DNA from 2 places in the Paenibacillus sp. EPM92 genome. Region 2 is predicted to be linked to the other one. Evidence: predicted binding sites of a transcription regulator. Region 2 holds the regulator's gene; the other holds the start of a gene.
The links. The regulator Rex, encoded in region 2, represses fermentation and respiration genes when NADH is low (regulators of the CRP and FNR family bind a similar motif). The targets are predictions, from matches to a motif close to TTGTGAAATATTTCACAA.
Positions count from the first base shown of each region.

Region 1 (3,414 bases), on a different contig from region 2:
ATGATCGTATCGGTATGGTGGCGCGTGTGACTCCAACGCTTAGGCGTTGCCGACCTCAGGGCCATGAAGGAGGCGATCTGGTAAACGACTTCATTCATCCACGGCGTTTTGAAAGCGGTTCCATGACCGCACTCATGCCAGCGTGAATCGGAAGGCGTGGCGTATACGATGCCATAAAGCGCGAATGCGGGAATCGCCCACCACGTGCCCCAGCTGTAATAGGCCAGAACCCCTAAAGCGATAACCAAGCCGAACCAAATTAGCGTATCGCGTATGGCCGGCCCGTCCTTTCGCTTCATCAGCTCCTTCAGGCGTTGACGGGGTACCGGACTCGTATACCACTCGGCTGCTACGAGCCCTCTTTCGTACGCCCGCTGTTTCTCGGGACCGACGACACTGTAGTCTCTTCTGGTCTTTGTAGAAGACAACTTGACTCTCCTCCTCTTGATTTGGCTGCCAGGCTTGAGTCCGAATTGCCCGCGGCTGCAAGCCCCATATTTGAATTGATAATCACATCCTCAGAGTACATAATTTTACAGCTCATAGCAATGCATTGAATTGACATCGTTTTGTCTGAAATTGATAAGTTACCCAAACATCCCGAACATCCTTTCTGCCGGTGTCGCTCATCCCCTGTTCTCTTAACGTTCCTTTAAACAGAGAAAGGCCCCGCTTCTCTATATGCAGAGAAGCAGGGCCTGCCTGATCGATGATTTTAGTACGCCAAGGTGAACAGTCCGTTGATGTGCGACAAGTAACGCACGTTGCTCGCTTCTTTCATCAACGTCGCCGGCAAGCCTTTCAATTTCGTTTGGTTGCCGCCGATTGTGCCGATTCCGTCTTTGCGGCCAAGGCTCGCGAGCGTTCCGGAGAATACCGGCTCGAACGACTGCATCGGCGCGCCATTATACGACGCGAAGATGTTGTAACCGATCGTTTCGCCCATTTGCCAAGCCAATTGCGCTGTCGGCGGGTATGGACGGCCTTCTTTGCCCATGACAACCGCGCTGTCGCCGGCCACGAATACGTCCGGATGCGACGTCGATTGGAGCGATTCGGTCACGGTTGCGCGGCCGCGGTTCACTTCGATGCCGCAGTTTGCGACAACCGAATTACCTTGAACGCCACCCGTCCATACGAGCGTGCTTGTCTCGATGACGCTGCCGTCTTTCAACGAAACGGACGTCTCCGTCATTTCTGTAATCGCCACGCCGGTCAGGAACTGCACGCCGCGCTTTTGCAAGCTTGTTTGGGCGCGCTCGATCAATTCAGGCGCAAAGCCCATCAGAATCGAAGGGGCCGCTTCTACGCAGTACAACGAAACGTCGTTGAAATCGACGCCTTTCTTCTTACACAGACCCGGCAGCATATCGGCAAATTCGCCGACCAGCTCGATGCCGGTCAAGCCGCCGCCGCCTACGACGAACGTAACGTCCGCTTTGTTCTTCGATTGCTTGTAAGCTTCAACCCGCGCTTCAACGTGCGCACGCAGACGGTTCGCGTCGTTAACGGATTTCAGCGTGAAGCTGTGCTCCTGCAGGCCAGGAATGCCGAAGAACGCCGTTTCACTGCCGAGCGCGATGACAAGCGTGTCATACTCGTAGGTTTTACCGCTTTTCAGAAGCACGCGCTTCTCGTCGAGTCCGATCGTTTCGACCGTATCGATGCGCAGATCGATGTTTTTACCGCGAAGCAGCTTCTCGAGCGGAAGCGCTACAGCTTGCTCGCTCAAGTTGCCTGCAGCCAAACGGTGCAGCTCGGTAATAATTTGGTGAGAAGGGAATCGGTTCACGACCGTGATAGTCGCTTCTTCCGCCGTCATATATTTACGCGCCGTCAGCGCGGTTAACAACCCGCCGTATCCGCCGCCTAGAATCAAAATTTGCTTCGACATAGTTATCCTCCGTCCGGTATTGATGCTTCTTAAGATTGACGCTGATTTTGCTGACGCTCTGCCGATACTTCCAGGAACGCTTGGGCAAAACGGAACATCTTCTGCACTTGCGGATCCTTCAGCATTTTAAGCAGACCGAACAAGCCGATAGTCGCCGTTTCCGCTTGCGCACGGTCGCTTGCTTCAATCGCCGTCGCGGCTACGCTCTTAACTTTCTCTTGGATCGGCTTCACGAATTCTTCCATGCCGCCCTTCAGATCGTCGATCAGGACGCGGTCGGTGGCCACATTTTGCACCAAATCGTACGTTTTCGTTAAAAGGGTTACCATTTCGGCCAGCTTCGGCAGGTTGTCGACCAACACCGTAAGCGACTGTTGGACCTCGGGCTTCATCAATTGATCGAGTACATCGAGTGATTCGCGCGAGATCGTTTGCGTTGTTTGTGACATAAGTAAACGTCCTCCTATACTTTGCATAGATGTCCCTTGTGCCGGCTGCCTGTTCTTTTCGAGCGATGGGAGGTTCGTCTTCTTCAAGCCGTCTCTCTGACAAGCTTATCGTCCATGAAGATCCATGACCATCCAATTGTAACATTTTTCACATGCTTGAGAATAAGGCAGTGCCTGAAAGGGAACGCTATATGGACTCTATTATACGACCATTCCCTTCATCTTTGAAAAGCCAATTTCCTACAATTGTGAACATTCTGTTAACACTAATTTCAAGCAGCCGATTCCTTTTTGAAAAAACAGCGCGGCCGCTGCTTCGCTCCCTGGACTCAGCCGCGACCGCACTTCAAACCTTACGCGTTTACCGAACGCTTGCGGCCGATCATGACCGCGTACAGCACAATCGCGCTGACGTTCGCGGCGGCAATGACAATCCCCATCGGGACAGTCGCTTCGCTGCCGCCCAGACCGACCAGCGGCGCCACCAATCCGCCGAAGATGAACGACAGCACGCCGAGCAGGGCTGAGGCCGTCCCCGCCGACTTCGCCTGATTGCGCATCGCCAGCGGGAACGACGCCGTTCCGACGATGCCGACGCACGAGACGACGATGAACAGCGGCGGCAGCACGGCGGCCAGCCCCGCTCCGGCGATAAGGCCGACGAGCAGGATAATCCCGCCGAGTGCGGCGAGCACGAGTCCGCTGACGAGCAGCGTCGTTTCCTTGATTTTACCGGCTAGTTTCCCTGTGACTTGGCTGGCAATAATGATGCCAAGTCCGTTTATGGCGAATATGAAGCTGAACGTTTGCTCCGAGACGCCGAACGCATTCTGAAGGACGAAGGGCGATCCGGCGATATAAGCGAACATGGCCGCGGTCACAAGCCCTTGCGAAAGCGCATAGCCCATAAACAGCCGGTCCTTCGCTATCGCGCGCATCGTCGACAGCGATTGCGCAATACCGCCTTGCGACCGGTGCTCGGGCTTCAAGGTTTCCGGCAGCGCGAAGAGGACGGCGATGAATACGAGCACCCCGATAAGCGACAGCACGAGGAACACGCCGCGCCACGAC
Region 1 is NZ_BCPS01000023.1:43,461-46,874, forward strand. Features, by position in the region: gene JMF85_RS03865 (fatty acid desaturase family protein) at 1-428, opposite strand, end outside; gene JMF85_RS03870 (NAD(P)/FAD-dependent oxidoreductase) at 716-1,894, opposite strand; gene JMF85_RS03875 (helical membrane plugin domain-containing protein) at 1,924-2,343, opposite strand; gene JMF85_RS03880 (multidrug effflux MFS transporter) at 2,697-3,414, opposite strand, start outside.
Region 1: the regulator Rex is predicted to act here: its motif matches at 2,480-2,497, upstream of JMF85_RS03875 (helical membrane plugin domain-containing protein).

Region 2 (3,414 bases):
AATATATGAAGGAATTTTCTGCGGTGCTCGTAGCCAGCTGTCAGCATATCCTCGATGCCTTCAAGCTGCTGTCCAAGAAAAAGTATATGCAGCTGACGGAGCATACCGTGCAAATCAACAGCTTGGAAAATGAAGGAGACCGTTTAATGCGCGAGGGCATCCGTGAAATTTTCACCAATCCGAAAGATCCTTACCACGATTTTAAATTGAAAGAAATGTACGAACGCCTTGAGCAAACGACCGATGCCTGTGAAGATGTCGCCAACATCTTGGAGAGCGTTGTGCTGAGATACTCTTAACCTTGCCGGCCAGTCCGGACCGGTTAGTGGTAATATGCACAATGACTTAGGAGGAAATTATGTTAACCATATTGATTGTAGTCGTTGCTTTGGCGCTTCTGTTCGATTTTATCAACGGATTTCACGATACGGCCAATGCTATCGCTACTTCTATTTCAACCAAAGCGCTGTCACCGAGATTCGCCATCATCTACGCGGCCGTTTTGAACTTTCTCGGCGCAATCTACTCGTCAGAAGTCGCTAAAACGGTGGGCGGTAAAGTCGCGAATCCGGCTACCATTGAGAACGGTATTTATATCGTCATCGCCGCCTTGATTACGGCTATACTTTGGAACTTGCTCACCTGGTATTACGGCATTCCGTCCTCTTCTTCCCACACACTTATCGGCTCGCTTGCCGGCGCGGTCATTGCAGGCGCAGGGATGGACGCTTTAAACTGGTCCGGGTTTCGTGAAATCATTCTGATTCTTGTCTTATCGCCAATTGTCGCGTTCGCTACCGGTATCGTGATTATGTGGATTATCCGGTTCTTTATTATGTCGACCGGTAACCAATCGCGTTCCAAGCTCAATCGCACGTTCCGCATTTTCCAAATTTTCTCGGCCGGACTGCTTTCCTTTTCCCACGGCGGGAACGACGCTCAGAAAGCGATGGGGATCATCGTATTCGCCTTGGTTGCGATGAACCAGCAAGACACGCTGGACGTTCCGCTCTGGGTTAAATTAGCCGCTGCAACCGCTATGGGCCTCGGAACCTCAATCGGCGGATGGCGCATTATCAAGACGATGAGCCGTAAGCTGCTGAAGATCGAGCCGATCAACGGCTTCGCTTCCGACTTGAACTCATCGATCGTCATTCAAACGTCGACCCATCTCGGGATGCCGTTATCGACAACCCACGTCATTTCCTCCTCGATCATCGGAACAGGTTCCGTGATGAGATTCCATGATGTCAAATGGGCAACGGTAACACGAATGATCTTAACCTGGATCATCACAATTCCGATCAGTATGGTGATTGCGTTCCTCATCTACAAAATCATTTACGCGTTCGTATAATAATAGGACAAGCCCGTGCCGGTTCGGCACGGGCTTGTTGTTATTCATTTATCGGATAAATTAATCCAAATAATAAGCGAGGCTTTGCAGGTCCGTCGTGAAATCCGCATGGTGTACCCGTACATCGCTCGGTACTTTAATAATGAGCGGCGCAAAGTTCAAGATCGCTTCGACGCCCGCTTCGGTGAACTGGTTGGCGACCTGCTGCGCTTCCGGCGCAGGAACGGTAATAATCCCGATCCTGATCTGCAGCTCGCGAATCGTCGTCCCGAGCTCTTCCATCGGCTTTACTTTTAAGTTATTGATCGATTCGCCGATTTTGTTCGGTTGCGCGTCAAAGACAGCGACAATTTTCATGTTGTCTTTTAAATAAGCGTTGTAATTGCATAACGCGCGGCCCAAATTGCCCGCTCCGACCAGCGCGACGGGAATCACTTTATCAAGCTTCAAAATTTGTCTGATTTTCTCGATTAAATAATCGACATCATACCCGATGCCCTTCTTGCCGAATTCACCAAAATAAGCGAGATCTTTACGGATTTGGGCCGGATTCAGATCAAGTTTTTGTCCAAGATCCTGTGAAGATACGGTTGAAATATTTTTCTTGCTCAGCTCATTCAAGAATCGCAAGTAAATCGGCAGCCGTCGGACGACCGCCTCGGAAATTTTCATCGTTTTCATGCTTCGTTCTCCTCCATCCACCGCTTAATACGTGGAACCAACTGATTCGCAGTCATATGCTCGATCTTAGGTCCCGGCAGCGAATACAAGAAGTATTTCCCATAGTTCGTATCGATGACCCGGGTATCGTAAATAATGACGATCCCTTTGTCCGATGCGGTACGAACCAATCTTCCGAATCCCTGCTTGAAGCGAATAACCGCCTGTGGTACCGACAGCTTCATGAACGGATTCATATTCTTGGCCTTAAGCTTTTCCGTCTTCGCTTCCACAAGCGGATGCGTCGGCGGCTGGAACGGCAGCCGGACGATGGCCAGACAGGTGAGCGCGTCGCCCGGAATGTCGACGCCTTCCCAGAAGCTGCTCGTGCCCAGAAGCACGCAAGCAGGACTGCTCTGGAACATGCGCGTCAGCTTGCTTCGATTGCCGCTGTCCACGCCTTGTCCGAGCACGTTCACGCCGAACGGCGCCAGCATTTCCTTCAAACCGGCATGAACCGTCTTCAGCATGCGATTGGAAGTGAAAAGAACCAGCATGCGCCCTTTCGTTTCCAGCGCGACTTCGGCCAGCGACGGAATCAGGCGGTCGATAAACTCTTTGTCGCCCCCGCTTCCGCCGCGCAGCCCTGGAAAGTCCCGGGGGATAGCGACAAGCGCCTGCTCCCGGTAATTGAACGGCGAGGGAAGCTGCACCGTTCTCAATTGTCCGGATGGCTGCGATTCGTTCAGCCCCAGCTGTTCGCAGGTGTAAGCGAACGATTTGCCTACCGAGAGTGTGGCCGAGGTCAGTATTACGCTATCTTTCGGCTCGAAGAAATGCTGCTGCAGCAGCGAGCTGACATCGACCGGCACGCAGTGCAGCTGAAGCGAGCGATTTTTGTTGTACAACCCGCCCTCTAACCAATACACATAGTTGTCGTCCGGCATCGTCATAAAGAAATGGAGCGCATCTTTATAACGATGAAGTTCTTTCACGGTGCCGCTTAAGTCGGTTACGACGCTCTGCACTTCGAATTCGTCCTGCACCTCTTTCAGCTCGCTGACGACCTTATCCAGCTTCTTAAGCGCTTCAAGCGCGTGCAGCTGAAAATTCTCTTCAAGCACCGCGAGCTTATCCCACCCGAGGGGCAGCGCGTCCTTCCTCACCCGAAGCACGAGGCCGCCGCCTTCCTGCTGAGCCGCCGACTCCCCGCTGCGCGATGTCAGCAACTGATACAGCAGTTCCGTCAGCTGCTCCCACTCTTCTTTCATCTCCATCACTTTCTCGACCGCGCGGTCGATCTCAGCGCTCCAGCCAGCCACGCGCGGATCTTCGTCCGCCTTCTGCAAACGGAAGCGGAGGCTTGACAATTGCCCGGAACGGCCGTCCTTATACAG
Region 2 is NZ_BCPS01000080.1:12,721-16,134, forward strand. Features, by position in the region: gene JMF85_RS19450 (DUF47 domain-containing protein) at 1-299, shown strand, start outside; gene JMF85_RS19455 (inorganic phosphate transporter) at 359-1,357, shown strand; gene JMF85_RS19460 (redox-sensing transcriptional repressor Rex) at 1,418-2,038, opposite strand; gene dinG (ATP-dependent DNA helicase DinG) at 2,035-3,414, opposite strand, start outside.